Regions from separate parts of the Streptomyces sp. NPDC043996 genome, predicted to be linked through region 4. Evidence: riboswitches for the same ligand, from Rfam matches in the RefSeq annotation. Region 4 holds a riboswitch; each other region holds the start of a gene.
What was found. A riboswitch is a leader RNA that binds a small molecule or an ion and turns the genes downstream of it on or off. The one in region 4 is predicted to bind cobalamin.

Region 1 (7,251 bases), on a different contig from region 4:
CAGCGCGGGCGCGCCGGGGGCGCTGTCGAGGACGCGCACGCTGGAGTCGACGAGGGCGGTCTCCGCGACCCACGGCAGCCGCGGCACCAGGGCCCGGCGCAGCGCCGCGTCCAGGGCCCGGACCGGGCCCTCGCCCCCGGACGTCGCGATGACGTCCCCGGCGCCTTCGGTGGCGAACGCTCCGGCGCCCAGCGGTCCCGTTCCTGAGACTTCTGAGGCTTCTGAGGTTCCTGAGGCGTCCGCGAGGTGGTCCGCGCGCAGCCGCACGCTCGCCTCGCAGACCACGGTGCCGTCCGCGGTGTGGCGCTCGACGACCTGGTACGTCAGGGGTGTGAAGCCGCCGGGCAGCCGTGGCGCGCGGTGGCCGCTGGCCGTGCCGGCGGGGCGGGTGGCCGGGTCCACGGGGCGTGTCGCCGTGCCCGCGAGTTCCTCGTGCAGGAGCAGCGCGAGCGAGGCGTCGGCCGACTCGAAGGACCAGCCACCGGCCTCCAGTTCCTTGACGCGGGCGACGACGCGGGAGAATGCCTCGGTGCCCTTGGCGTCCGCGCCCTTGAACTCGAAGTCCGTGGACTCGAAGTCCTTGATGTCGAACCCGAGTTGAAGGCACTTCAGCTCCAGGCTGGCGCGCCCTGCCATCTCCGTGACGAGGATGCGGGAGGTGTTGCCGACGACGTCCGGGTCGATGTGCTGGTAGAGACTGGGGTCGACCTTCATCGCGCTGGCGTGCAGGCCCGCCTTGTGCGCGAAGGCCGCGGCGCCCACATAGGGCTGGTGCCGGTCGGGGGCCACGTGGGCGGTCTCCGCCAGGGCCTGGGCGGTCCCCGCGAGTTCGGTGAGCCGCGTGGGCGGAAGCACCGGCAGGTCGAGTTTGGTGGTGAGGTTGCCGATGACCGCGAACAGGTCGGCGTTGCCCGCGCGTTCGCCGTAGCCGTTGGCCGTGCACTGGACGTGGGTGGCTCCGGCCTCGACGGCCGCGATCGTGTTGGCCACGGCGCAGCCGGTGTCGTCCTGGCAGTGGATGCCGATCCGGAACCCGGTGCGCTCGATCACCTCGGCGACGACGTCGGCGAGGCGGCCGGGCAGTCGGCCGCCGTTGGTGTCGCAGAGCACGGCGACGTCGGCGCCCGCTTCCATGGCCGCGTCCAGGACCCGCAGCGCGGTGTCGGGGTCGTCGGCGTACCCGTCGAAGAAGTGCTCGCCGTCGAGGAACACCCGGCGCCCCTCGGCGACCAGGAAGCGGACCGTGTCCGCGACCATGGCGCGGTTCTCCGCGACGTCCGTGCGCAGCGCGCGCTCGATGTGCCGCCGGTCGGTCTTGGCGACCAGGGTGATCACGGGGGCGCCGGACTCCAGCAGGGCGCGCACCTGCGGATCCCGTTCCGCCCGCCGTCCCGGCTTGCGGGTGCTGCCGAAGGCGACCAGGGCCGCGTGTCTCAGGTCGAGTTCGGAGGCCGCGCGCTGGAAGAAGGCGGTGTCCTTGGGCAGGGCCCCGGGCCAGCCGCCCTCGATGAATCCGACTCCGAGGGAGTCGAGGAGGCGGGCCGAGGCGAGTTTGTCGGTGACGGAGTAGGAGATCCCCTCGCGCTGCGCGCCGTCGCGCAGGGTGGTGTCGTAGAGGTGGAAGCTGTCGCCGAGCGGGGTCCCGGCCGGTGCGGTGCGCGTGTGAGCCACCGGGCGTCCTTCCTGAGCGGTTGTCGTTGTCGGACGTCCTGGGTCGGATGTCCTGGTGGGGCGGTCCGCCGCGGAGCCGGTCACGCGCGCGGAGGGGGCGGTGTCGGGCCGCCGGGGCGCGGGGCGGTACCGGCTCGGGCGGTCCGGGAGGCGACGTCCGGAGGGCAGGGGTCAGCCGCTCGGGGACGTCGGGTCGGGCGGCCGTGACCCGGCCGAGGTCGCATCCGGGCCGGCTCGGCCCCACCGGTCGGGCGGGGCGAGGTCCCGTGGAGGATCGGCGCGGGCACGGCCATGGTGGGCCGCGGCAGCGACGTCTCCAGCGAAGGGAGCTGTTCGGTCAGTCTTCGGGTACGACGGGGTCCGGGGTTCCCCGGAGTCGGCCACGCGCAAGTGGCGGCACGACGCTGTGCCTTGTCACCGGGCGAGACGCGGGGTGCCGCGGCGCTGACTGGTCCGTCATTACGCGCGGACGCGGGACGGGAAGGTCAGGCGCACCCTGGCAGGGGGCACGAGAGGCCCGGATCGGTGCTTTCCGTGCGCGTCAGGGCAGGGCCACCACGTTCGCGGATCGTGAACGAACGGTGCGAATGGCTCCGGTTCCGCTCAGGGTGGAGCAGCGGCGGACAGGCATGCAAGAGACTCCCGCGACGTGTCGGCGCCATCCTCGTGGGCTTCGTCGTGGTACCCGCGGACGGCGATCTGACTTCCGAAGGAGCCGGGGCTCCTCCGGTCACAGTGGCGGGACCGTGCCGGATTCTCACCGGCTTCCCCGTGCCGCGGGTGTTGGCCCCACATGTCTAGCAGTCGCCCCCGCGCCAGTCACCCCCTATCGACCCCCACCCACTGTTCCCCGGGCGGTCCTGTTCCCTCCCGAGCGACACCGCGTAGGCTGCTGCGAGCAGCTGGTTCGCCCCGTCCGCCAGGCGGGAGCGTCGCAAGAGGGAACCCGGTGGGAATCCGGGACTGCCCCGCAGCGGTGAGCGGGAACGACCGCCGTCACACGCACTGGGCCCGACGAACGGGGCCTGGGAAGCGACGGCCAGTAGGAGTCCTCCGTCAGGAGGGCGTGCCCGCGAGTCCGAAGACCTGCCAACTGCCCGCGCGCGGACCCCTTCGCGCGCGGACATCCCGGTGACCTCGAGGGCGGGTCGGCGTACAGAGCGAACGGACGACCGCGCGGGATGCCGCGCCCGGTCGTATCACTGCCGTCCGCTCCGTCACCCCTTCGCGCCCCCGTCCCGTCGCCGGGACCTCAGGGACTCATCTCGCGAAGGAGATCTCCGTGGGCCCATCGGTGCGGAACAATCCGCGGCGGGTCGTCGTGGACGGCACGTCCATGGTCGCCGTGCCCGTGCAGGAGTTCGAGAGTCTGCTCGCCACGCGCAGACAACTCGGCAGCCAGACCGCGAGGATGCGGATGCTGCGGGACACGCTCGTCGACATGAGCGAGTTCCTGGACACCCTGGTCGCGGCGCTCGACGACGACGCCCCGCCGGGGTCGCGGGAGCTCCCCCCGGCGTCAGGACCCGCACCCACCGGCCTGGCCCTGGTCACCGAGATACGGCGGCGCGCGCACCAGGTCCGCGCCCTCACCGGGGCGGAGCGCGGTCCGCGGACACGGGGCGGTCCGGGACGTACCCCGGCGGCGTGAGGGACACCGCCTCGGGGGCGCGGTGCCGCTCGGGGCCCGTCGAGCGGCACCGCCGGGGTCAGTGCCGCGCGGCCACGCGGCGGCGCGGCTCGACCCTCAGGGTCAGGGGGGCGGGTGAGAGCGTCATGCGCAGCAGCGGCTTCGCGGCGGGGGCGTCCGGGATCCGGGCGAGGGACACCTGGGAGAGAACCGCCGCGGCGGCGAGCATCGCCTCGGTCATGCCGTACGTCTCACCGATGCACCGGCGGACGCCCACGCCGAAGGGCATGAACGCCTCGCGCTGCTCCGGGCCCGCCTTGCCGGGCAGCCAGCGATCGGCGTCGAACCGGCCGGGGTCGGGGAACACGCGGGCGTCGCGGTGCAGGCAGTACGGGCTGAACATCACCTCGTCCCCCGGGGTAAGGCGGGTGCCGCCGAGCGTGACGGCCTCGGTGACCCTGCGGCTGAGGACCGACACCGTCGGATAGAGCCGCAGCGTCTCCGTGAGGACCCGGGCCAGCAGCGGCAGGCCCGGGATGTCGTCGTAGGCGGGCGGGCGCCCGGTCAGCTGGGAGTCGACCTCGTGGTGCAGTTCCCGCTCCAGGTCGCCGTTCTCCGCGAGGACGCGGAGCGTCCACGCCAGCAGGTCGGCGGTGGCGGGGATGCCGCCGTTCATGAGGGCCGCGATCTGGTCGCACACCTCGTCGTCGGTGAAGGCCCGGCCGCTCTCGTCGCGCGCCGACATGATGACGGAGAGCCCGTCGCCGAGACCGGCTCCGCGCTCCCGGTAGGCCGCGACCATCTCCGCGATCAGCTCGCGCACCCGGGCCCTGGCCCGCCCGAACTCCCGGTTGACGGGCAGGGGCAGGCGGTGCACGCGGCGGAAGGGGACGACCATCTGCCACCACATGCCGGGCATCAGGGCGGTGTACGCCTCCTCGATCCGCCCGGTGCGCCAGGCCTGGGCCGGGTCGGAGAACAGGGTGCGGGTCAGCGCGCGGCAGGCCAGGCGGCGCGTCTCGCGGCACACGTCGATGTGCTGGCCGGGTTGCCAGGCGGCGACGGCCTCGGCGGCGCACCCGGCCATGGCGGCGGCGTACCCCGTGATGCGCTCCTGGCGGAACGCCTGGTTCATCAACGGGCGCTGATAGCGGTGCTCGTGGGCCGAGCAGGTGCTGAGCCCCTCTCCGATGAGGGTGCGGGCGGTGTCCACGAACGGGCCGCCCTTGTCGAACCTGCGCTGCCCGCTGGCGAGCACGGTGCGGACGAGCTCCGGGCGCGTGACGAGGTACACGGACTTGGGGCCGAGGCGCAGCCGCACCAGCGGCGCGACGGAGTGCTGCGCCAGCAGGAACGGGATCGGGTCGCGCCACATGGGCAGGGCGTGACCGAGGAGCGGAAGGGCCCGGGCGGCCACGGGTGTCGGTCCGGCCGGGTCTGGTGCGGACGGCATAGAGCGCTCTCCTAGCGGTGCTGTGTGTCTGCTCTGTCGTTGCCGTGGGGGGTTTCGCCGGGCGGGGGTGTGGTCCAGCGCGCCCCCATGGTCGCGGCGGCCGGTCCGACAAGTAAGGGCGTACTCGCGAGCGGGCGGGCGCGCGGACATGCCGTCGCGCCCCGCTCCGGGAACAGCCGCCCGGTGGTTCACACGACCGCTCAGACGACACGTTCGTATGATCGTCGGTAACTCCTGAGCGCTTCGGCGGTTGGACACCGCGAACGGGCCGGACCGGCTGGTCCAGCGCCTCCACGAGCAGTCGATACGTCAAGGAGCAGTCTGTGAACGGCAGTTGGGTGAGGAATCTGTCCCGCTGGGCGCTGGTGGCCGCGCTGTCCTGTGGCCCGGTCGCCCTGGCGACCGGCACGGCCCACGCCGACGAGACACACCGCGACTCGCACAACGCGCCCGTGGTGGCGCTGCTCAACACCGGCCAGATCGACGACCCGATGGAGGACGTCCTGGAGCACACCCTGCTGTTCGGGGACGGCTACGCCTGGGACTGACACCAGCGTCTGGAGCCGGATGCGCCTGGGACCGCGGGACTACCGGGACCGCGGGACTAGGTGACACGGCTCGGATCACGGCCGGACGGTACGGGTACCGTCCGGCCGTTCCGTTTCCTGGCGCCGCCGGGCGCCCCGCCCCGGTGGGCGCGTTCGACGGCCTGGGCCCAGTACGTGCCCGCGACCATGAGCGCCGCCCCCACGCCGGCGAGGACCGTGAACCGCTCGCCGCCCAGGCCGACGCCCACCGCCGCGGCCCACACCGGCTCGGTGCCGAGCAGCAGGCTGGCGCGGCTCGCGGAGCTGCGCTGCACCGCCCACGTCTGCGCCAGGAACGCGAACACGCTGCAGAACAGGGCGAGATAGCCGAGCTGCGCCCACACAGCGGCGTCGGCCTCCACCAGCGTGGGCAGACCGCTGGCGGCGGGCACCGCGAACACGGCGGTGCCGACGACGGTCTGCACGGTGGTCAGGTGCGCGGGCCGCACCGCGCGGCCCGCCGTCAGCCGCCCCACCAGTGCCACGTGGACGGCGCGCACCAGCGCGGCCGCCAGCATCAGCGCGTCGCCGCCCCGCAGCGCGTGGAAGCCGCCGCCGGACATGAGCAGGCCCACGGCCAGCAGGCACAGGCCGGTCGCCGCGAAGAACCGGGCCGGGAGGCGGCCGCCGCCGGACGCGCGGTCCAGGAGCGGGGTGAGCACGATGGTGAGGCTGATGATGAGGCCCGCGTTGGCGGCGCTGGTGTGCGCGACCCCGTACGTCTCCAGGACGAGGACGGCCGCCTGCGTGAGCCCGAGGACGCCGCCGACGCGGATCTCGTCCCGGGTGAAGCGCCGGTGGCGGGCGCGGGCGGCCGTCAGCGGGAGGCAGACGGCGGCGGACAGCAGGTACCGCGCGAACAGCACCACGAGCACGGGCAGGACGTCGACGGCCGTCTTGGCGGCCAGATAGCTGGAGCCCCAGACGAGGGCGACCAGGAGCAGGACGGCGTCGGCGCGGCGGGCGTGGAGCAGGGAGACGGGGAGCACCCCGCCCACGCTGCCGCGAGATGATGTTGAAGCCAAGACCGAGTTTCTTCACGGATGGTGAAGCGTCCCTACACTGTCCCGATGACCCGAACGCCGCCGCGCGGAACGCCGACGCACGAGACGTCGACACACGAGACGTCGATGCACGAGACGTCGATGCACGAGGCGCTCACGCACGAGACGCCGCCGCGCGGAACACCGTGCCGATGAACGAACGGCAGCTGCGCATCCTGCGGGAGCTCGGCGAGCTCGGCAGCGTCACGGCGGCCGCCGAGGCCCTGCTGATGACGCCGTCGGCGGTCTCCCAGCAACTGCGCCTGCTCCAGCGGTCGATCCCGGTGCCGCTCACCGAGCGCGACGGGCGCAGGCTCGTGCTCACCGACGCCGGGCAGGCGCTCGCCGACGCGGCGGTCGGCGTGGAGAGCGCCCTGGCCCACGCCCGGCACACCATCGACGCGTTCCTCAACGAGCCGGAGGGCCCCGTGTCCGTGGCGGCCTTCCACAGCGCGGGCGCCGCGTTCTTCCCGCTGCTGCTCCGCGGCCTCGCGGGTCCGGGCCACCCCCGGCTCGCCCTCGCCGACGAGGACGTCGCGCGCGACCGGTTCCCGCTGCTCACCCGGGACTACGACCTCGTCCTCGCCCACCGCATGGACCCGGCGCCGCCGTGGCCGTCCTCGGTCGTCGCCACCACGCTGCTGCGCGAGCCGCTGGACGTGGCCGTGCCGGTCGGCCACCCGCTGGCCGCCAAGGCCCGGCTGACGCCCGGCGACGTCGCCGACCAGCCCTGGATCACCGTTCACGACGGCTTCCCGCTGCTCGCGACGATCGACGCCATCGCGACCGCCGCGAACCGGCGGCTCGACATCGTGCACCGCGTCAACGAGTTCACCGTGGTCGCCGAGGCCGTGGCCGCCGGGGGCG
Region 2 (7,251 bases), on a different contig from region 4:
GCCCGCTCCAGTCGTCGACGGCGGCCGGGTCGGCCTGCGCGTAGTTCACCAGGACCGCCCGGTAGGTGCCCGGCGGCGGATCGAGGAGGACGGCGCGCGCGGACGTCTCCCCGCTGGTGTCGGAGGCGACGGGCGCCCCGGACGCGTCGTACAGGTACAGGTCCCAGTGCGTGCGCGGCGACGACCAGGAGACGCCCACCGTCAGCTTGCCGTTGTCGACGTCCGGCGGCCCGCCGACGCGGAACGTGGAGCTCTCCGCCGCCGGGTCGCCCGGGTAGCCGTCGTTGACCGGGGGCACGCCCGGCGGATTGGTCACCGCGAGGCCGTCCTGCGGCGGGCCCTGCGGGTCGCGCCCGTACCGCCCGGCGACGTACGGCCGCGTCGAGGGGTTCACCGCCCACCGGAACCGGCCCCCGCGCGCCTCGAGCACCGACTCGAGGCGGTCCGTCACCTGGAGCGGCGGCTTCGTCGAGCCGTCCGGCTGCAGCACCGGCGACGTCGGCGTGCGGAACGTCTTGCGCAGCCGCAGGACGTGCCCCTTGGGCGCCCGCCCGGTCAGCGTCGCGTGCGCGGCCGGGTCCGCGGTGTCCTTGAGCACGGCGAGCAGCGCCCCGCGGTTGCCGCCCCGGCCCGCGCCGGGCGAGGGGGGAAGACCCGCGTACTCGGCGACCACGGCCTCGGCGTAGGGCCCGTGGAAGCCGCCGCCCGCGAGCTCCACGGTCAGGCCCCAGCCGCCGGTCGCCCAGTACGACCAGTCCTCGGTGGCGCCGGTGTTGTCGTACAGCTGCCAGCTCGGCCGGGACGGGTAGCCGGTGCGGGCGGCCACCTTCTCGGCGAGCGCGCGGTAGCGGGGCTCGTCGAGCGGCGGCCGGGTGTCGGCGAGTCCTGGCGGGCGCAGGACGAGCGCGGCGGGCGTGTGCAGCGTGGTCAGATGGGTCACCTGGCGCGAGGACACCAGGGCGCGGACGTTGCGCGCCTCCGGCTCGCTGAAGGGCTCCGGTCCCCGGTAGGCGTCGCCGTTCCAGGTGGGCCCGGCGCCCGGGCCGCCCCAGAAGCCGCCGTAGTTCCGGTTGGGGTCGGTGCCGCGAAGGCGGCCCGCGGGGTTGGCCGCGCACACGCCCGTCGCGTACGGCGGTGGCGCGTCCCGCACAGCGCAGTTCTTCCGCTTCGACTCGTAGTCGAAGCGGGACTGGTCGCCCTTGGGCGCGGCCTCGCGGGACACGGCGAACCCGTCCGGGCTGACGACGGGCACCACCACGCTCCGGGTGCGCGCGACGAGCGGGCGCAGGGGGCGATGGAGCGCGTACCCCCGCACCAGCTCGTGCGCCCACTCCATGGCGACCTCGCCGCTCGGCCACTCGCGGGCGTGGTGCACCCCCATCGTCAGGTCGACGGGCTTGCCGTCGCCCGCGTGCCGCACGCCGTCGGTGATCTCCACGCCGACGACGTCCCGGCCCTCCCAGGTCGGCTCGGGCAGTGTGAACACCCGCACCAGACGGGGGTGCTTACGGGCCAGCTCCTTCAACTCGTACTCGTAGTCGTACAGATGCCGGTAGCCGGTCCGCCCCGACGGCAGCGGCGAGCGGGCGGTGCGCGCCGCGTAGGCCCGGTCGGCGCGGGCGTCGCGCACGGACCGCGCGGCCAGGTCGCGCTCCACCACCCGCCACCTAAAGCCGTGGCGGGCGAGGGCGGCCCGGTCGCCGCCGTCGGCGAGCACGACGTCGAGTCCTTCGCCGTCGCCCTTGCCGGTGACGTCGAAGCCGAGCCCTACGAGCCGGTCGCGGTCGGCGCGGGCGGGGGCGCGCACGCGGACGAGCTGGGGCGGCGGCGCGGCGGCGGACGGGGCGCCGCGGGGCGTGCCCGTCCGCGCGGCGCCGGTCGCGCTCGGCGGCGTCGCCAGGAAGTCGAGGCCGAGCCGTGCCGCTGCGGCGGGCCCGCCGTAGCGGCACCCCTGCACCACGAGCCGCTGCCCGCGCTCGACGAACCCCTCGGCGAGCTCCCGGGACCGGGGGCCCGCCGAGGCGGCGACGACATCGCCGGTGGCGCGGTCGAACACGGCCACGTCCCAGTCGCCCCGCGCGCCGCCGGGCGACGTCCGGGCCACGGGGGACAGCCGCGCCCGCACGAGGCCGTCGGCCGTGGCGGTCACCTCGCGCCGGTCGGCGCCCGCGGCCCCGGCGGCCAGCGGCCGGGCGAAACAGGCCCGGGCGAAGGACCGTTCGGCCCGCAGCACGTCCGGCGGGGCCGCGCGGGCGGCGCCCCCGGAGTCCACGGCGAGCAGGGACGCCACGACCGCGCCCGCGCTCACGAGTAGGCAGACCCCGGCGGCTCTGCCGCGCGGGCCCCTCGGCCTCCGGCCCTCGCGCACGCGACCCCCGCCTCCTCCCCGCTCCCCCTCACGCGCTCACCTCGTGGCCGCGCCGGGTGAGTCGTGTGTAGCACGGCGGGCGGAGACGGGAAACGGGGCGATCGGCCACCTGCGGTCAGGGGGCCGACAGCTCCCCGCGCACCGCACGGGCGGCGGCGACCAGGTTCTCCAGGGAGGTGCGGGTCTCCGGCCAGCCGCGGGTCTTCAGGCCGCAGTCGGGGTTGACCCACAGGCGTTCGGCGGGGATCGCCTCCAGGCCGGTGCGCAGGAGCGCCGCCGCCTCCTGGGCGCTGGGGACGCGGGGGGAGTGGATGTCGTACACGCCGGGCCCCGCCTCCCTCGGATAGCCGTGGGCGGCGAGTTCACGGGCGACCTGCATGTGGGAGCGGGCCGCCTCCAGGCTGATGACGTCGGCGTCGAGGTCGTCGATGGCGGCCACGATGTCGCCGAACTCGGCGTAGCACATGTGCGTGTGGATCTGGGTGTCCGGGCGCACCCCGCTGGTGGTGAGCCGGAACGCCTCCGTGGCCCAGGCCAGATAGCCCTCGTGGTCGGCGGCGCGCAGCGGCAGCGTCTCGCGCAGGGCGGGCTCGTCGACCTGGATGACGGAGGTGCCCGCGGCCTCCAGGTCGCCGACCTCGTCGCGCAGGGCGAGCGCGACCTGGCGGGCGGTGTCGCCGAGCGGCTGGTCGTCGCGGACGAACGACCAGGCGAGCATGGTGACGGGGCCGGTCAGCATGCCCTTGACCGGGCGGCTCGTGAGCGACTGGGCGTACGTGGTCCAGCGCACCGTCATCGGCACGGGGCGTGAGATGTCGCCCGCGAGGACCGGCGGGCGCACATAGCGCGTGCCGTACGACTGGACCCAGCCGTGCTGCGTGGCCAGATACCCCGTCAGCTGCTCGGCGAAGTACTGGACCATGTCGTTGCGTTCGGGCTCGCCGTGCACCAGGACGTCGATGCCGGTCTTCTCCTGGAAGGCGACGACCTCCTGGATCTCGGCCTTGATGCGCTCCTCGTAGCCGAGGGTGTCGATGCGGCCCGCGCGCAGGTCGGCGCGGGCGGCCCGCAGGTCGCCCGTCTGCGGGAAGGAGCCGATGGTGGTGGTGGGGAGCAGCGGCAGGCCGAGGTGGGCGCGCTGGGCCGCGGCCCGCTCGGCGTACGGCTGGGAGCGGCGCCCGTCGGCGTCGGTGACGGCGGCGGCGCGGGCGCGTACGGCCGGGTCGTGGGTGAGCGCGGACCCGGCGCGCGACGCCAGGTCGGCGCGGTTGGCGGCGAGTTCGGCGGTGATGGCGCCGGTGCCCTGCGACAGGCCCTTGGCGAGGGTGACGATCTCGGTGGTCTTCTGCCGGGCGAAGGCCAGCCAGCGCAGGATCTGCGGGTCGATGTCGCGCTCGGCCGCGGCGTCCAGGGGGACGTGCAGGAGCGAGCAGGAGGCCGACACGTCGACCCGCTCGGCGAGGCCCAGGAGGGTGCCCAGGGTCGCCAGGGACTTCTCCAGGTCGTTGATCCAGATGTTGCGGCCGTTGACGACCCCGGCGACCAGGCGCTTGCCGGGCAGCCCGCCGACGGCGGCGAGCGCGTCGAGGTTCGCGGTGGCGGACTCGGTGAAGTCCAGGGCCAGGCCCTCGACCGGGGCCTTCGCCAGGACGGGCAGGGCCTCGCCGAGGCGGCCGAAGTAGGAGGCGGCGAGCAGCTTCGGCCGGTCGGTGAGGGCGCCGAGGTCGCGGTAGGCGCGGGCGGCGGCGTTGAGTTCGGCCGGGGTGCGGTCCTGGACCAGGGCGGGCTCGTCGAGCTGCGCCCACGCGGCGCCCGCCGCGCGCAGGTCGGCGAGGACCTCGGCGTACACCGGGAGCAGCCGGTCCAGGAGCGTCAGCGGCTCGAAGTCGGCGGCGACGCCGGGCGCGGGCTTGGCGAGCAGCAGATACGTGACGGGGCCGACCAGGACCGGGCGGGCGTCGAGGCCGAGCGCGAGCGCCTCCTTCAGCTCGGCCACCTGCTTCACGGAGTTCGCGGTGAAGACGGTGTCGGGGCCCAGTTCGGGGACGAGGTAGTGGTAGTTGGTGTCGAACCACTTGGTCATCTCCAGCGGGGCGACGTCCTGGGTGCCGCGCGCCATGGCGAAGTAGCCGTCCAGGGCGTCGGCGGCGACGGCGTCGCGGTGGCGCGCGGGAATGGCGCCGACCATGACGGTGGTGTCCAGGACGTGGTCGTAGTACGAGAAGTCGCCGGTGGGGACCTCGTGGATGCCCGCCTCCGCGAGCTGGCGCCAGTGGGTGCTGCGCAGTTCGGCGGCGGTGGCGTGGAGGGCGTCGGCGGTGCCGCGGCCCTTCCAGTAGCCCTCGATGGCCTTCTTCAGCTGCCGGTCCTTGCCCTGGCGGGGGTAGCCGTACACGGTGGCCCGTGCTGCCGCGGCTGCGGGCTTGCTGGTCACGGAGATCTCCTTCGCGAGATGAGTCCCTGAGGTCCCGGCGACGGGACGGGGGCGCGAAGGGTGACGGAGCGGACGGAGGGATACGACCTGGCGCGATATCCGCGCGGTCGTCCGTTCGCTCTGTACGCCGACCCGCCCTCGAGGTCACCGGGATGTCCGCGCGCGAAGGGGTCCGCGCACGGGCAGTTGGCAGGTCTTCGGACTCGCGGGCACGCCCTTCCTTGACGGAGGACTCCTACTGGCCGTCGCTTCCCAGGCCCCGTTCGTCGGGCCCAGTGCGTGTGACGGCGGTCGTTCCCGCTCACCGCTGCGGGGCAGTCCCGGATTCCCACCGGGTTCCCTCTTGCGACGCTCCCGCCTGGCGGACGGGGCGAACCAGCTGCGTGGGTCAGCTTAGGCGGGAACGCGCCGCCGTGGGGACGCGCTGTCCATGATGCGGACAGCGCGGGCCCTGGGCCGCCTCAGCCCCGCTGGCGCCGGTCGTAGACGTGGAAGCCGCGCCCGGACTTCTGGCCAAGGAGGCCCGCCTCGACCATGCGCTGGAGCAGCGGCGGCGGCGCGTACAGCGGTTCCTTGAACTCCTCGTACAGCGAGTTCGCGATGGCCGCGACGGTGTCGAGGCCGATCAGGTCCGCGAGGCGCAGCGGGCCCATGGGGTGGGCGCAGCCGAGCTCCATGCCGTGGTCCACGTCGGCCGCGGTGGCGAAGCCGGACTCGGTCATCCGGATCGCCGCCAGGAGGTACGGGATGAGGAGCGCGTTCACGATGAACCCGGCCCGGTCGCGGGAGTGCACGACGGTCTTGCCGAGCGTCGCCGTGGCGAAGTGCCGTACGCGGTCCGTGGTCCGCGCCGAGGTGTGCAGCGAGGTGACGACCTCCACCAGCGGCAGCACCGGCACGGGGTTGAAGAAGTGCAGGCCCACCACGCGGTCGGCGCGCTGGGTCGCCATGCCGAGCCGCATGACCGGGATCGAGGAGGTGTTGGTGGCGAGGATCGCCTCGGGGTCCTCGACGACCTTGTCCAGGGCGGCGAACACCTCGGTCTTGGCGTCGGGGTTCTCGACGATGGCCTCGATGACGAGCTGCCGGTCGGCCAGGTCGTCGAGCTGCCCGGTGAAGGTGAGCCGCTCCAGGGCGGCCTCGGCCTCGCGGGGCGTCGACTTGCCGTGCCGTACGGCCTTGTCGAGGGAGGCGGCGACGCGTGCGCGGGCGCCGTGCGCGGCGGTGGCATCCGCCTCGCACACGAGCGTGTCGAGCCCCGCCCGCGCGCACACCTCGGCGATGCCCGCGCCCATCTGGCCGCCGCCGACGACTCCGACGCGCTGGATGGCGGCGCTCATGACCGGGGCTCCGTGGTGCGCACGAGGTGGCGGCTGTAGGCGTCGGGCGTGAAGAACCGGGGGAGTTCGGCGGCGAGGGCGCAGCGCTCGAAGAGGCCGCGGACCTCGGCCAGGGGAGCGAAGGGGAACGCGGCCACCAGCGCGTCGAGTTCCTCGTCGAGGACCCGCAGCACCTCCTCCCGTGCGACGGCCCCGTGGCGCAGCCACTGCCAGATCTGCACCCGTGCGATCTCGGCGGTCGAGGCGTCCTGCGTCACCCCGTCCACGACGACGGTGCCTTGTCCGCGCAGCCAGGCGGCGAAGTAGCGCACCGCGACCAAGACGTTGACGCGCACGCCCTCGGGCGTCGGCGGCCCGCTGACGCGCCGCACGGCCAGGAGTCGCGCGGGCGTCACGTCCACGTCGCCGCGGGCCCGGTCCAGCTGGTGCGGCGCGTCGCCGAGCACGCCGTCGAACGCCTCCCGGCACGCGGGGACGAGCGCCGCGTTGGCGACCCAGGAGCCGTCGAAGCCGTCCTCGGCCTCGCGCTCCTTGTCCAGGCGCACCGCGGCGAGCGCGGCCGCGGCGGCTTCCGGCTCCCCGTCCGGGACCTGGGCGGCCATGGCGCCGATGGCGTGCGCGCCGCGCCGGTGGCAGGTGCTGACCATGAGGTCGGTGTACGCGTGCAGGAACGGGGCGGTCATGGTGATCCTGGCGCGGTCGGGGAGCAGGAAGTCCGTGCGGTGCCCGAAGGTCTTGATGACGCTGAAGAGGTAGTCCCAGCGGCCCGCGGTCAGCCCGGCGGCGTGCTCGCGGAGTTCGTAGAGGATCTCCTCCATCTCGAAGGCCGCCGTGACCGTCTCGATGAGCGCGGTCGCCCGGATCGTGCCCCGCGGGATGCCGAGGAGCTCCTGCGCCAGGACGAACACGTCGTTCCACAGGCGGGCCTCGTAGCGGTTCTCCAGCTTGGGCAGGCTGAAGTACGGGCCGTGCCCGGCGTCGAGCTGCCGCTGGGCGCAGTGGAAGAAGTACAGGCCGAAGTCGACGAGCGCGGCGGGCACGGCGCTCCCCTCGTACTCCAGGTGCTCCTCGTCGAGGTGCCAGCCGCGCGGCCGGACCGTGATCGTGGC
Region 3 (7,251 bases), on a different contig from region 4:
CGCGTCCACGGCCTGGTGCCCAGCGGCGACGACGGCCTGGTGGGCGGCGCGCGCGTCGGCGACGTCGATCGTGGAGCAGTCCACGAACAGCGTCCCGGGCCGGGCCGCCGCCAGCAGGCCCTCGTCGCGGTAGAGCGCGAGGACGTGGCGGCCCGCGGGCAGCATCGTGACGACGACGTCGGCGTGCTCGGCGGCCGCCACGGCCGAAGGCGCGGCCTCGACGCCCGCCGCGACGGCCGCGTCGAGCGCCTCGGGCACGAGGTCGTGGCCGAGCACGCGGTGGCCCGCCTTGACGAGGCCCGCGGCCATGGGCCCGCCCATGTGGCCGAGGCCCACGAACGCGATGACGGTGCTCACCAGGGCACCTCCGTTGCGGTGTCGTGCCCGGCGAGGCGCAGTTCGCCCTCGCCGAGCGGCTGGAAGTAGCGGGCCACGTCGTCGTCGGTGACGTCGGCGAGCGTGGCGGGGGACCAGCGCGGGGCGCGGTCCTTGTCGATGACCTGGGCGCGGATGCCCTCGACGAGGTCGGCGGAGGCCAGGGCCGCGCACGAGACGCGGTACTCCTGCTCCAGGACGCGCTCCAGGGGGCCGAGCCGCCGGGCCCGGCGCAGCGCGGCGAGGGTGACCTTCAGGGCGGTGGGCGACTTGCCGAGCAGGGTCTCGGCGGCCTCCTTCGCGGCGGGCGCGCCGTGGTCCTGGAGCCGCTGGACGATCTCCTCGACGGTGTCCGCGCGGTAGCAGGCGTCGATCCACTCGCGCCGCTCGTCGAGCACTCCGGGCGGCGGTTCGGCGACGTGCCGGGCGAGGACGTCGTGCACGGGGTCGGCGGCGAGGTCCGCGACGAGGCGGGGCAGCAGGTGCGACGGCACGAAGTGGTCGGCCAGGCCGCACAGGAGCGCGTCGCGGGCGCCCACCGGCTCGCCCGTGAGGGCCAGATGGGTGCCGAGTTCGCCGGGCGCGAGGGCGAGGAGATAGGTGCCGCCCACGTCCGGGGCGAAGCCGATGCCCGTCTCCGGCATGGCGATCCGGGACCGCTCGGTGACGACGCGGACGCCGCCGTGGGCCGAGATCCCGACGCCGCCGCCCATGACGATGCCGTCCATCACGGCCACGTACGGCTTGGGGTAGCGCGCGATGCGGGCGTTGAGCCGGTACTCGTCGCGCCAGAACGCGGCGGACGCGCTCCCTCCGGTGCGGGCGTCCTCGTGGATCGCGCGGATGTCGCCGCCCGCGCACAGGCCGCGCTCCCCCGCGCCGGTGACCACGACCACCTGGACGGCCGGGTCGTTCTCCCAGGCGGTCAGGGCCGCGTCGACGTCGCGCACCATCGCGTGGGTCAGGGCGTTCAGGGCGCGCGGCCGGTTCAGGACGACGTACGCGGCGCGGCCCTCGGTGCGGGTGAGCACCTCGTCGGCGGCGGGCGGCGGGGCGGCGCCCTGTCGGGCGGCGGTCATCGCACGGCTCCCGTCAGGCCGCGGGCCACGATGAGGCGCATGATCTCGTTCGTTCCTTCCAGGATGCGGTGGACCCGCAGGTCGCGGACCAGCTTCTCGATGCCGTACTCGGTCAGGTAGCCGTAGCCGCCGTGGAGTTGCAGGGCGCGGTCGGCGACGGAGTGGCCGGTGTCGGTGGCGAACCGCTTGGCCATGGCGCACAGCTGGGGCGCCTGCTTGTCGCCCTGGTCGAGGGCGTCGGCGGCCTGGCGGACCAGGGCGCGGGCGGCGGCGAGTTCGGTCGCCATGTCGGCGAGCTCGAACCGGAGCGCCTGGGCTTCGAGCAGCGGCGCCCCGAAGGCCTCCCGGTCCGCGAGGTGGGTCAGGCTGCGGTCGAGGGCGCTGCGGGCGCCGCCGAGGGAGCAGGCGGCGATGCCGAGGCGGCCGCCGTTCAGGGCGTTCATGGCGATGCGGAAGCCGTTGCCCTCGCCGCCGAGCAGCCGGTCGGCGGACACGCGCACGCCGTCGAGGATGACCTGGCGGGTCGGCTGGGCGTTCCAGCCCATCTTCTTCTCGTTGGCGCCGAAGGACAGGCCGGGGTCGTCGCGTTCGACGACGAACGCGGACACCCCGTCGGGGCCTTCGCCGCCGGTGCGGGCCATCACCACGTACAGGTGGGAGGCGCCCGCGCCGGAGATGAACTGCTTGACGCCGGTGAGGACGTAGCCGTCGCCGTCGCGCTCGGCGCGGGTGCTCAGCGCGGCGGCGTCCGAGCCCGCCCCCGGTTCGGTGAGGCAGTAGCTGGCGAGCAGGTCCATGGTGGTGAGCGAGGTGAGCCAGCGGGCGCGCTGGGCCTCGTCGCCGTAGTGGTCGATCATCCAGGCGACCATGTTGTGGATGGACAGGTAGCCCGCGACGGACGGGCAGCCGGAGGCGAGCGCCTCGAAGACAAGGACGCCGTCGGCGCGGGTCAGGCCTGAGCCGCCCGCGTCCTCGCGGACGTAGACGCCGCCGAGGCCGAGCCCGGCCGCCTTGCGCAGCACGTCGACGGGGAAGTGCTTGTCCTGGTCCCAGGCGAGGGCGTGGGGGGCGAGGTGTTCCTCGGCGAAGTCGAGGGTGGTCTCGACGAGCGCGAGCTGGTCCTCGGTGAGCAGGGTGGTGGTCGTCATGGGTCCGCTCATCCCATCGTCGGGATCGTGAAGCTGGCGCCTTCCTTGGTCCCGGAGGGCCAGCGCGAGGTGACGGTCTTGGTGCGGGTGTAGAAGCGGATGGCGTCGGGGCCGTGCTGGTTCAGGTCGCCGAATCCGGAGCGCTTCCAGCCGCCGAAGGTGTGGTACGCGACGGGGACCGGGATGGGGACGTTGACGCCGACCATGCCGGTGTCGACGCGGCGGGTGAAGTCGCGGGCCGTGTCGCCGTCGCGGGTGAACAGGGCGACGCCGTTGCCGTAGGGGTGCTCGGTGGGCAGCCGCAGCGCCTCTTCGTAGTCGGCGGCGCGGACCACGGACAGGACCGGGCCGAAGATCTCCTCCTGGTAGATCCGCATGTCCGGGGTGACGCGGTCGAAGAGCGAGGCGCCCGCGAAGAAGCCGCCCTCGTGGCCGGGCAGGGTGAAGCCGCGGCCGTCGACGACGAGTTCGGCGCCCTCCTTCACGCCGAGGTCGACGTAGGAGCGGACGCGGTCGACGGCGTCGGGGCCGACGAGCGGCCCGAAGTCGGCCTCGGGGTCGTCCGAGCGGCCGATCCGCAGGGCGCCGACGCGCTCCTTGAGGCGGGCGACGAGGGCGTCGGCGGTGGCCTCGCCGACCGGGACGGCCACGGAGATGGCCATGCAGCGCTCGCCCGCGGAGCCGTAGCCCGCGCCGATCAGCGCGTCCACGGCCTGGTCGAGGTCGGCGTCCGGCATCACGATCATGTGGTTCTTGGCGCCGCCGAAGCACTGGGCGCGCTTGCCGTGGGCGGCGGCGGTGGCGTAGACGTGCGCGGCGATGGGGGTGGAGCCGACGAAGCCGAGCGCCTTGACGCGCGGGTCCTCCAGGAGCGTGTCGACGGACTCCTTGCCGCCGTTGACGACGTTCAGGACGCCGGGCGGCAGGCCCGCTTCGAGGAACAGCTCGGCGAGGCGCAGCGGGACGGAGGGGGCGCGCTCCGAGGGCTTGAGGATGAAGGCGTTGCCGCAGGCGAGGGCGGGTGCGGCCTTCCACAGGGGGATCATCGCGGGGAAGTTGAAGGGCGTGATCCCGGCGACGACGCCGAGGGGGCGGCGCAGGGAGTGCACGTCGATGCCGGTGCCGGCGTTGTCGGTGAACTCGCCCTTGAGGAGGTGCGGGATGCCCGCGGCGAACTCCACGACCTCCAGGCCGCGCTGGAGGTCGCCGTGTGCGTCGGCGACGGTCTTGCCGTGCTCGGACGACAACAGCCGGGCGAGGGCGTCGCGTTCGCCCTCCACGAGCTGGAGGAACCGCAGCAGCACGCGGGCGCGGCGCTGCGGGTTCCACTCGCCCCACGCGTGCTGCGCCTCGACGGCGTCGGCGATCGCCGCCTCGGTGTCCGCGCGGCTGGCGAGCGGTACGCGCGCCTGCACGTCACCGGTGTTGGGGTCGTACACGTCGGCGTGCGTTCCCGAGGTTCCCGGGGTGTGCTCGCCGCCGATGAGATGGGTCAGTTCACGGACCATGGGGAGCCTGCTTCTTTCGTCAGGTGGGGTCCGGGGATGGCAGGGCTGGGCCGCGTGCCGCGTCGGGGCACGCCGAACAGCTTTCAGGCAGCGGGGGTCACCGCTCGCAGGACCGGTTCTCCAGGGTCGCGGGTGCGCACCGGGGCCATGCGTGTCTGCTCCATCCTCGTGGACAACACGGAAAACATCCCGCGGCCGGTATCCTGACTCCCGGATCAGCGCGCGTCCCCTCGCCTTCCCAACGGACTTCTCCGTCAGTGGCGTTCGAGCCTTTGTGGGAACGCACTCCCCGGTCACAGTGGCGGGACCGCGCCGGATTCACACCGGCTTCCCTGCACCGCGGGCCTTCGACACGAAGATATACTTGGACGTCCTAGTAAGTCCACAGCGGCCAACCCCTGCGCCACCCCTGTCCGGCACCCGGGACGGGGGCAGATGAGGCCGGATGGCTATAGGGGCGTGACGGTGGCAGTGCGCCCGGGGTGGTGCGGGCCGAGGAAGACGGCGGTGGCGAAGCCGTTCGGCGCGGGGTGGGTGGCCTGCCGCCAGCCCAGTCGCTCGTAGAAGCGGACGGTGGCCTCGGCCTTCGTGGAGGTGAGCAGCCAGCTGCGGCCGTCGGGGGCGTCGCGGGTGACCGCGTCGAGGAGCGCCCGGCCAAGGCCCCGCCCGTGCGCGTCGGGAGCGACGGCGAGTTCGTCGACCTCCAGGCCGCCGCACAGCCACGCGGCGGTGCGCTCGGCGCCGAGCGCTGCGGTGACGTGCGGGTAGGAACGGGTGCCGGGCAGGGGCGTCGCGGAGGTCCAGGCGGTGGCGAAGCCGAGTACCCGCTCGCCGTCGAGCGCCACCGCGCCCGTGAATCCGGGCCGGTCCACGTCGTGGACGAGACGCTCCACGTAGACGTCGGCCTCGGCGGGGTCCTCGTTCCAGGGCGGCTCGGCGAACGCGGCGGCGTAGACCGCGCGGACGCCGTCGCGGTGGGCGAGCAGCGCGGGGCCGGGCAGTCGGCGCACGACGGGGGCGGCCATCAGGCGGCCCTCGCGCCGGTCCCGGCCGGACGCGGCACGCCTGCGCCGCCCCTGACTGTGCTCATCACTGCCCACCCCACTCCCGCCGACGCCTTATTGCTGGGTCAGTGTAGTTGCAAACCTTGTGCAATAAGAGGGTGGGAAGGTCCGCCCGCGCGAGGGGTACGTGGTCGTGGAAGCGGCGGGCGGCCGGGTGCCTGAGGTGCGGGTTCGGCCGGGTGCGGGTCCAGCCGGGTGCGCGGTGGGCGCCCGGCCCGGGGGGCGTCAGCGCCCGTGCCCGGCCAGGACGGCCTCGGCGAGTTCGCGCGCGTAGGCCGGGGTCAGCCCTTCGGGCCGGAACAGGACGCGGAACAGGAGCGGGGCGACGACGTGGTCCATGACGGCCTCGCGGTCCGGCAGCGGGCCCTCGCCGCGCTCGGCGGCACGGGCCAGGACGAGGTCGATCTGCTCGGCGGAGTAGTCGGAGCAGCGGCCCGCGTTGCCGCCGTCCGGGTCGCCGAGGAGGGCGTCGCGCAGGAAGGCCCGGCCCGGCGCGGACGACATCTCCTCCAGGAAGTGCTCGGACCACGCGGTGAGGTCGGCGCGCAGGCCGCCGTGGTCCGGCGGCGGCGCCTCGGGCCGCAGCCGCTCGACCGCCACGTCCGACAGGAGCTCCTGGAGGTCGCCCCAGCGGCGGTAGATCGTCGACGGCGTGACCCCGGCCCTGGCCGCGACCAGCGGCACGGTCAGGGCCGCGCGGCCCTGCTCCGCCTCCAGTTCGCGCACCGCCGTGTGCACGGACGCCTGCACCCGGGCGCTGCGCCCGCCGGGTCGGGCCATGGGCCTGGGACTCATACCGGACACCTTAACGCAAATTCCTAGCTTCTACGGGGTCGGGGCGGCCCGTGGAAGGGTGGCACCGGCGGCGGCCGGGTCCGGGTCCGGGTCCGGGGCGAGCGCACCCGCGTCCGGCCGGGTCCGCTCGTACGCCCGACCGGCCCGCAGCACCGTCCACTCCCCCAGGGGGCGCCCGATGAGCTGCATGCCGATGGGCAGGCCCGCGCCGTCGCGCCCCACCGGGACGGTCAGGGACGGTAGGCCGGTGATGTTGGCGGGGGCGGACAGCCGTACGTACGCGTCGGGGACGGTCTCGACCGTGCCGTCGGGCCAGGTCACCGCCGCCTGGTCCCGGGGAGCGGCGGTCACGGGCACGGCGGGCGCGGCGACGACGTCGACGGCGGTGTCCGTCAGGAGCCGTGCCCACTCGCGGCGCATCAGGGTCCGGGCGCGCTGGGCCCGCAGGTGGTCGCCCGCGCCCATCAGCTCCCCGGCCTCCAGCAGGACGCGCACGTCGTCCCCGTACAGTTCGGGCGTCGCGCGCAGGGTCCGCTCGTGGTTGGCGGTGGCCTCGGGGACCATCAGGCCCCACTGGACCGCCTGGACGTAGCGCGTCATGGGGATGCGGACGTCGACGAGCCGGGCCCCGAGGTCGCGGAGTCGGTCTATGGCGGCGCGCACGGCGGCCGCGACGTCGTCGGCGACCTGGTCGAAGTAGTAGTTCACCGGGACGCCGACCCGAAGGCCCGTCAGATCGCCCAGATCGCCCTCGGGCAGGGGGCGTTCGGGGCTGCCTCCGGTGAGGGCGGAGAGGACGAGGGCGGCGTCATCGGCCGTGCGCGTGAGCGGGCCGACGTGGTCCAGGGACCAGGACAGGGAGGTCACCCCGTCCGTGGGGACGAGGCCGTAGGTGGGCTTCAGGCCCACGACGCCGTTGAGCGCGGCCGGGACCCGGATGGAGCCGCCGGTGTCGGTGCCGATCGAGAACGTGGCCGCCCCGGCCGCGACGGCGACGGCCGAGCCGCCGCTGGAGCCGCCCGCGACCCGGCCCGCGTCCCAGGCGTTGCGGGTCTGCGGGGTCGTCAGGCCGTAGGCGAACTCGTGGGTGTGGGCCTTGCCGAGCAGGACCGCCCCGGCCCGCGCGAGCCGGGCGGCCACGGCGCTGTCCCGCGTCGCCCTGTGGCCGTCCCGGACGCGTGAACCGGCGCCGGTGGGCCAGCCCTTGACGTCGACGAGGTCCTTCAGGGCGAGCGGGACGCCGTGCAGCGGCCCGCGGCGGCGCCCGGCCGCGAGCTCGCGC
Region 4 (7,251 bases):
CTCGCCCGGCCGGCTTGTCGCAACTGATTCTGTTACGACAATGGCGTGGCTGTCCAGCCCTGTTCGTCGAGCAACGCCGTGAGCTTCCCGGGGGCCAGGCCCCGATAGCTCTCCACGAGGAGTTCGGCGACCTCCGTCCAGTCCGTGGTGGCCCCGTCCAGGTGCATGCCGACCACGTTCGCGCCCCAGCCCATGCGGAAGAAGGGCGGGCCCGCGTGGGTCAGGGCCTCGAACTCCTCGCCCCCGGCCCGGAACGTGAGGGTCGTGGTGGGCTCGGCGGCGTGGGCGTGGGTGGCGGTGGAGCGGGCCGGGTCGGTGACGTAGACGTGCGCGAAGGTGCGGCCCCGGACCCGCCAGCGGATGCCGGTCCAGGCCTGCTCCTCGTACGCGTCGGGCAGGCGGCCGCAGATCGCACGGAGGCGCGTGAGCGTGTCGAGGGGGACCTCGTCGTGAGGGTGCGCGGTCATCCGGGAAGTCTAGGAGCGGCCACTGACATCGCCGGAGGGCCGCGGACGCAGGAACGTGACCGTCAGGTGGTCCTCGGTGCCGGTGGCGGGGGTGACGCGGGCGCGGACCCCGTAGACCTCCTTGATGAGGGGTTCGGTGACGACCTCGGCCGGAGTGCCGTACGCGTGCGCCCTGCCCTCCTTCAGGACGAGGACCTCCGCGCAGAACATCGCCGCCAGGTTGAGGTCGTGCAGGGCGATCACCGTGGTGACAGGCAGGGTCGACACCAGGGTAAGCAGGTCGAGCTGGTGGTGGATGTCGAGGTGGTTGGTGGGCTCGTCCAGGAGGAGTTCGCGGGGCGACTGGGCCAGGGCGCGGGCGATGTGGGCGCGCTGGCGCTCGCCGCCGGAGAGGGTGTGCCAGGCCTGGTCGGCGCGGCCGGTCAGGTCCGTGCGGGCCAGCGCGTCGGACACCGCCCGCTCGTCCGCGGCCGTCCCGGTCGACCAGGCGCGGCGGTGCGGGACGCGGCCGAGGCGCACGACGTCCCGTACCGTCAGGTCGGCCTGGGTGTCGGCCTGTTGCTCCACCACGGCGAGGCGGCGGGCCACCTCGCGGCGGCCGAGGTCGCGCAGCGCCGTGTCGTCGAGGGTGACGACGCCGGAGGTGGGGGCGAGGACGCCCGCGAGCAGGCGCAGCAGGGTGGACTTGCCGGAGCCGTTGGGGCCGAGGAGGCCGACGACGGTGCCCGGGCGCGGGGCGAGGGTGACGCCGTCCACGATCAGACGGCCCCCGGCGGCCCGGCTGACCCTCTCGGCGCGCAGACCGGCGCCCCCGCCCCGCCCCGCGCTCACGTCGTCCTCCTCGTCCGGCTCGTCCGGAACAGCACCGCCACGAACGCCGGGACCCCGATCAGCGAGGTGACCACGCCCACCGGTACCTCCTGCGGGTCGAGCAGGGTGCGGGCCAGGGTGTCCACCCAGATCAGGAAGACCGCGCCGGTCAGCGCCGTCACCGGAAGGAGGCGGGCGTGGGCCGCGCCGACGAGGGCGCGGGCCGCGTGCGGCAGGGTCAGGCCGACGAAGCCGATCGCTCCGGCGGCGCTGACCAGGGCCGCCGTAAGGAGGGCCGTCGCGGACAGCAGGACGAGGCGGACCCGGGTCACCTGGACGCCGAGGGAGGCCGCCGCGTCCTCGCCGAAGGCGAACGCGTCGAGCGTACGGGCGTGGGCGAGGCAGATCGCGAGCACCGCGGCCAGGATGGCGGCGCACACCGTCACGTCCGTCCAGCCCGCCCCGCTGAGCGAGCCGAGCAGCCAGAACAGGATGCCGCGCATGGTCTCGGCGTCGGCCGAGGTCAGGACGATGAAGGAGGTGACGGCGGAGAAGAGCTGCATCGCCGCGACGCCGCACAGGACCACGCGGTCCGTCGTGGCGCCGAGGGCCCCGCTGAGCAGCAGGACGAACGCGAAGGCGCCGAGGGCGCCGACGAACGCGCCGGTGGACAGCGTCAGGACGCCCCCGCCGACGCCGAGGACGGCCACCGCGACGGCGCCCGTGGACGCCCCGGACGACACCCCGAGGACGAAGGGGTCGGCGAGAGGGTTGCGCAGGAGCGACTGGAGGACCGCCCCGCACACGGCGAGGCCCGCGCCGCACACGCCCGCGAGGAGCGTGCGCGGCATGCGCAGGTTCCAGACGATGCCGTCGCGCAGCGGGGTGAGCCGTGGCTCGCCCCAGCCGAGGTGCGCGGCCACCGCCGACCACACGTCGGGGACGGAGATGTCGGCCGGGCCGATGGTGACGGCGACGGCCACGGACAGGAGCAGCGCCGCGAGTCCGGCCGTCCACAGCAGGCCCGCGCGCCACGCTCCCCGCGCGCCCGCGCGCACGGCGGTGCTCACCGCGCCAGGCCGAACTTCCGCAAGCCCGCAGCGACTTGCTCGACGCCGTCGACGGTGCGGATCGTCGGGTTCAGGGCCTGGCCGCTGAGCAGGACGTACCGCTTCTTCTTCACGGCGGTGAGGTTCTTGGTGACCGGGTGGGACTCCAGGAACTTGATCTTCTCGCGGGCGCTCTCGGCGGACTGCGCCTTGCGCGTGAGGTCGCCGATGACGAGGACGTCGGGGTCGCGGTCGGCGACGGTCTCCCAGTTGATCTGGGGCCATTCGGCGCGGGTGTCGGCGAAGGCGTTGGTGACGCCGAGGGCGCGTGTGATGACGCCGGGCGCGCCGCAGCAGCCCGCGATGTAGGGGGCCTTGGAGTCGGAGAACCAGTAGGCGACGGACGCCTTGGAGGAGGTGACCGTGCGGGAGGCCTTCGCGGTGCGGGCCTTGAGGTCCGCGACGAGGCGCTCGCCGCGCTTCTCGACGTCGAAGATCCGGGCCAGGTCGCGGATCTCGCCGTAGACGGTGTCCATGGTGAGGGTCTTGACGCGCTTGCCGTCGCCGCCGCCGGAGTTGTCCTTGCCCGCGCAGTCGGTGGGCGAGACGTAGACGGGGACGCCGAGTCCGGTGAACTTGGCGCGGTCGGCGACGCCGCCCTTGCCGACGGTGTACAGGAACGAGGCGCTGACGAAGTCCGGTTCCTTGGAGAGGACCTTCTCCAGGGACGGGTAGCGGTCGGCGAGGCGCTCGACCTTCGCGTTCGCCTTCCTCAGGTCGGGGCGGACGGGGTCGGTCCAGGTGCCGGTGCCCGCCATGCGGTCGGCGAGGCCGAGGGAGAGGAGGATCTCGGAGGAGCCCTGGTCCAGGGAGACGGCCCGCCGGGGCGGGGCCTTGACGGTGACCTTCTCGCCGCAGGCGGTGAGCGTCACGGGGTAGCCGTCGGCCTTGGCCCCCTCGTCCCGGTCCCCGGCCGGGCCGCCGCAGGCGGTGACGAGGGCGAGGGTCGCGGCGAGCAGGGCGGCGCGGCGTACGCGCGGCGGGACGGTACGGCGGCGAGCGGTGGGTGAGGGCACACGTCTTCCCGGATTCAGGGCTCATGCGCGGAGCCTGGTCTGCGAACCCCGCCGCCCGGGGCGCGGACGGCGGCGCCAGCAGGTCTTCGGACTCGGGATCGTCCGGACGGGGCCGCCTTCCCGGGCGCAGGAACGCCCAGTGGCCGCTGGCCCCGCCCGTCCCCCTCACCGCTGCGCGTCAGTTCCGGATTCCCACCGGATTCCCTGGCCCGGGTGCGGGCGTGACTGGCGTCCGCAAGCTATCACCCCGCCCCGGACGGGGCGGACGTCACCCCTGGTCGGGGCGGGGTTCGCCGCGGTAGGTGCCGAAGGACCACTTATTGCCCTCGGGGTCGGCGACAGCGAACTCCCGGCTGCCGTAAGGCTGGTCCTCGATCTCGCGGATCACCTTCACGCCCGCGTCCTTCAGGCGCCGGTAGAGGTCGTCGACGCGGTCCGTGACGACGTACGCGCCGAACGTGCCCGGCCGCAGGCACCACTCGGCGGCCTCGGGGTCGTAGGAGCCGAGCATGACGCCGCCGCCCTCGGGCCAGTCGAGCTGGGCGTGGGCGACGCGGCCGCCGTCCTCGTAGACGGCGGTGCGCAGGAACCCGACCGTGCCGACGAGGAAGTCGATCAGGGCGGGGGCGTCGTCGGCCTGGAAGGTGGGCCAGACGTCGGGGGCGCGCAGCGGCTGGTCGCTCGTTCCGTTATGGGTGCTTTCGTTGCTGTTCATGACTCTCAGTCTGCGCCGTTGAGGTGCCCCCCGGCTTGGATATTCCGGCACTCCTCGGCCAGCCAGGCGCTCGGGCTCGCGCCCGTGTACTGGTGGAAGTCGCGCACCAGGTGGGAGTGGTCGTAGTAGCCGCAGTCGGCGGCGACCCGGGCGAGGTCCAGGGGCGCGCCCGCGACGACCGCGCGCACGACCCGCGCCTTCGCGTGCTGGAAGCGCATCAGGCGGGCGGCCTGCTTGGGCGTGACGCCGGTTTCAGCGCGGAACAGGGCGGAGAGGCGCCGCTCGCTGAGGGACACGTGCGCGGCCAGGCCCCGCAGCGTGCCCGCGCCCCGGTGGCGGGCCAGCCACGCCCAGGCCTCGGCGATCTCCGGCCGGACCGCGCCCACGCGCCCGGCGTCGGCCGTGCGGCGCGCCAGGTAGGCGTTCAGGCGGGCGAACCGCTCGTCCCACCCTTCCGCCTCGCACAGCCGCTCCCGTACGTCGGCGGCGACCCGCCCGAGGACGTCCGTGCCGTCGGTGACGAGCTGCCCGGCGAGCTCGGCCGCGGGCAGGCCGAGGAGCGCGCGGGCCGCGAGCGGGTGCACGGCGAGCTGGATGCCCGCCTCGTGCTCGGGCTGGACCACGTACGCCGGGCTCTGGTGCAGGCCGCCGACGACGATGTCGGTGCGGACGGCGTCCGGGCCCCTGGCCTGGCCGGGGGTGGCGCCGGTGACGACCGGTCCGTCCAGGGAGAAGATCAGCGTCAGGTACGGCGACGGCAGGCCGCGGTGCAGGGCGGGGCGCTGGCCGCGGCTGCGGTAGCCCACGGCGGACACGACCAGGCCGCGCTGCTCCGGCGGGGGCGCGGCCCGGACGAACTCGCGGGCCGCGGTGTCGGCGTCCATGAGCCCATTGTGGCCGGGCGGCCCGCCCCGGGGCGCGGCGAAGCTCGGCGAGGCCATCGCGGCCAAGCGGCGGCTGACGGTGACGCCGGACCAGCTCGCCTGACCGGTCAGGCGCCGCCGCGCAGGCGGTGGAAGGCCGCTCGCGTGGCCGCCTGGTCCGCGCCGTCGGCGAGCAGCGCGTACAGCAGGAGGCGGGCCTTGGGCGCGTCGAGTTCCCCCGCGGGGATCAGGCCGCGGGACAGCAGGTCGGCCTCGGAGCCGGGGCCGCGGTAGGTCTCGCTGAGCAGCGGGCCCGCGCCGGTGCGGGACGCCAGGACGACGGGCATGCGCCCGGCGAGCCCGGCGAGCGGTTCGACGAGCCACGTCGGCACGTGCCCCGCGCCGAAGGCGGCCACGACCAGGCCGTCGAAGCGGTCGTCCACCGCGTCGAGGAGTTCCCCGCCGTCCCCGATGCTGAGGGTGACCAGGGCGACGCGGGCGGGCGCGCGCAGCCGCAACGGGCGCTCCACGGTGGGTTCCTGGGGCCGGAGCAGGACGCGCGGGACGCCCTCCACGACCCGGCCGAGGGGGCCCGCGCCCGGCGAGGCGAACGTCGTGAGGGAGGTGGTGTGTGCCTTGCGGGCGTGGCGGGCGGCGTGGATCTCGTCGGCGAGGACCACGAGGACGCCGAGGCCCTGGCAGCGGGGGTCGGCGGCGACCGCGAGGGCCGCGGCGAGGTTCGCGGGGCCGTCGGCGCCCGGCAGGTCGGGGCGGCGCATCGCGCCCGTGACGACGACGGGGGTACGGCGCGCGCACGCCACGTCGAGCAGGAACGCCGTCTCCTCCAGGGTGTCGGTGCCCTGGACGACCACGACGCCGTGGCCCGCCGCCGTGGCCTCGTCCACGCGCGCGGCGAGCTCTGCCAGGTCGGCCAGGGTCAGGGAGGAGCCCGGGAGCCGGCGGACGTCGTGGAGTTCCACCTTGACGCCGTCCGGTACGGGGGTGTCGGCGAAGGTCTGGGCTCCGGTGAGGCGGGTGGGGCCGCCGCCCGCCTGGGCGGAGATGGTGCCGCCGAGGGTGAAGACGCTGACCGTGCCTTGGGGCATGGGGGCTCGATTCGGGTGCGGGGGCGGGTGTGGGGGCGGGTGCGGGTGTGAACCTGGGTGCGGGTGGGGTCCTGCCGGAGGCTCCCCACGCCCGCCCCTTCCCGAAACCCGGGGCTTGCGCCCCCCTTCCCGGTCCTATTCCGCCGCCGCGAGGACTCCCGCCGAGATCGCGTGCGTCAGCGCCTTGTGGTCCGCCTCGTTCTGGGCGGCGTAGCGCAGCGCGAAGGTGGCCACGGCCCGGTCGAAGGTGTCGGCCGAGCCCAGGTAGGCGGCGATGGCCACGCGGTCGCCGGAGCGGGCGTGGGCGCGGGCGAGGGCGGTGCCGCAGAGGCGGGCGTAGGCGAGGAGTTCGGCGGAGTCCATGTCCGTGATGTCCATGGAGCCCTTCATGTCCCGCAGTTGGCGCCAGTAGTACGCGCGCCCCTGCGGCCCCGTCATCCAGCCGAGGAAGATGTCGCTCGCGGCCTGGAGGAGGCGCTGGCCCGCGACGACGCGGTGGCCGGGGTGCAGATAGGGCCCGGTGGGCAGGTGCTCCTCCAGGACCGAGCGCACCGCCTCCTTGATCTGGAGGAAGAGCGGGTCCCCGGCGTCGCGGCCGGTGAGGAGCACGATGAAGCAGCGGGTGCCGACGCTGCCCACACCGACGACCTTGCGGGCCGCGTCGACGAAGCGGTAGCGGTCGAGCAGCAGGCGGCGCTCCTCGGTGAGCGTCGAGCGGTAGTCGCCGAAGATCTTGCGCAGGGCCGCCATGTCCGGGGCGCCGGTCGGCTCAAGGAGGGGCGGGTCCTGGATGATGCGGCGCCGCCCGTCGGCGAGTTCGGTGAGCTTGGCGAGGGCCTGGAGGCTGGTGCGGCGGCGGGCGTGGTCGAGGCGGGCCTCGGCGCGGCGGCGGTGGCGCGCGGACTTGATGAGGGGCAGCAGGTCGCCGGTGTCGACGCGCTCGTACCAGACGTCGAGCTCGCCCCTGCGGGCGAGGCGGCGGATGGCCGTGCGGTACGCGGCGGCGGCCGCCTGGGCCGCCGCGTGGGCCCGGTCCTCGCCGTGGCCGTTCTCGTGGGCGGCGACGGCGACGCTGGCGGCGAGCCGTTTGACGTCCCACTCGAAGGGGCCGGGGTAGGTCTCGTCGAAGTCGTTGAGGTCGAAAAGCAGGCGGCGCTCGGGCGAG

Region 1: it holds a riboswitch for cobalamin, as region 4 does, so the genes downstream of both, AC07A4_RS06220 (hypothetical protein) here and AC07A4_RS29830 (ABC transporter substrate-binding protein) in region 4, are expected to answer to the same signal.
Region 2: it holds a riboswitch for cobalamin, as region 4 does, so the genes downstream of both, metE (5-methyltetrahydropteroyltriglutamate--homocysteine S-methyltransferase) here and AC07A4_RS29830 (ABC transporter substrate-binding protein) in region 4, are expected to answer to the same signal.
Region 3: it holds a riboswitch for cobalamin, as region 4 does, so the genes downstream of both, AC07A4_RS32975 (CoA-acylating methylmalonate-semialdehyde dehydrogenase) here and AC07A4_RS29830 (ABC transporter substrate-binding protein) in region 4, are expected to answer to the same signal.

What each region holds. Positions count from the first base shown of each region.
Region 1 covers NZ_JBWKEY010000002.1:486,629-493,879, forward strand. Annotated here, with positions in the region: gene AC07A4_RS06215 (homocitrate synthase/isopropylmalate synthase family protein) at 1-1,671, opposite strand, end outside; adenosylcobalamin (AdoCbl) riboswitch at 2,355-2,453, opposite strand; cobalamin riboswitch at 2,558-2,779, shown strand; gene AC07A4_RS06220 (hypothetical protein) at 2,954-3,322, shown strand; gene AC07A4_RS06225 (cytochrome P450) at 3,381-4,754, opposite strand; gene AC07A4_RS06230 (hypothetical protein) at 5,102-5,302, shown strand; gene AC07A4_RS06235 (DMT family transporter) at 5,359-6,315, opposite strand; gene AC07A4_RS06240 (hypothetical protein) at 6,412-6,540, shown strand; gene AC07A4_RS06245 (LysR family transcriptional regulator) at 6,537-7,251, shown strand, end outside.
Region 2 covers NZ_JBWKEY010000005.1:412,878-420,128, forward strand. Annotated here, with positions in the region: gene AC07A4_RS15865 (M14 family zinc carboxypeptidase) at 1-2,308, opposite strand, end outside; gene metE (5-methyltetrahydropteroyltriglutamate--homocysteine S-methyltransferase) at 2,484-4,802, opposite strand; cobalamin riboswitch at 4,974-5,197, opposite strand; gene AC07A4_RS15875 (3-hydroxybutyryl-CoA dehydrogenase) at 5,264-6,142, opposite strand; gene aceB (malate synthase A) at 6,139-7,251, opposite strand, start outside.
Region 3 covers NZ_JBWKEY010000015.1:75,659-82,909, reverse strand. Annotated here, with positions in the region: gene mmsB (3-hydroxyisobutyrate dehydrogenase) at 1-357, opposite strand, end outside; gene AC07A4_RS32985 (enoyl-CoA hydratase/isomerase family protein) at 354-1,454, opposite strand; gene AC07A4_RS32980 (acyl-CoA dehydrogenase family protein) at 1,451-2,602, opposite strand; gene AC07A4_RS32975 (CoA-acylating methylmalonate-semialdehyde dehydrogenase) at 2,611-4,110, opposite strand; cobalamin riboswitch at 4,287-4,467, opposite strand; gene AC07A4_RS32970 (N-acetyltransferase family protein) at 4,560-5,135, opposite strand; gene AC07A4_RS32965 (TetR/AcrR family transcriptional regulator) at 5,400-5,969, opposite strand; gene AC07A4_RS32960 (amidase) at 6,000-7,251, opposite strand, start outside.
Region 4 covers NZ_JBWKEY010000013.1:21,812-29,062, forward strand. Annotated here, with positions in the region: gene AC07A4_RS29815 (MmcQ/YjbR family DNA-binding protein) at 33-467, opposite strand; gene AC07A4_RS29820 (ABC transporter ATP-binding protein) at 477-1,298, opposite strand; gene AC07A4_RS29825 (FecCD family ABC transporter permease) at 1,295-2,347, opposite strand; gene AC07A4_RS29830 (ABC transporter substrate-binding protein) at 2,344-3,402, opposite strand; cobalamin riboswitch at 3,463-3,647, opposite strand; gene AC07A4_RS29835 (VOC family protein) at 3,671-4,117, opposite strand; gene AC07A4_RS29840 (AraC family transcriptional regulator) at 4,123-5,001, opposite strand; gene AC07A4_RS29845 (asparaginase) at 5,109-6,086, opposite strand; gene AC07A4_RS29850 (DUF2252 domain-containing protein) at 6,222-7,251, opposite strand, start outside.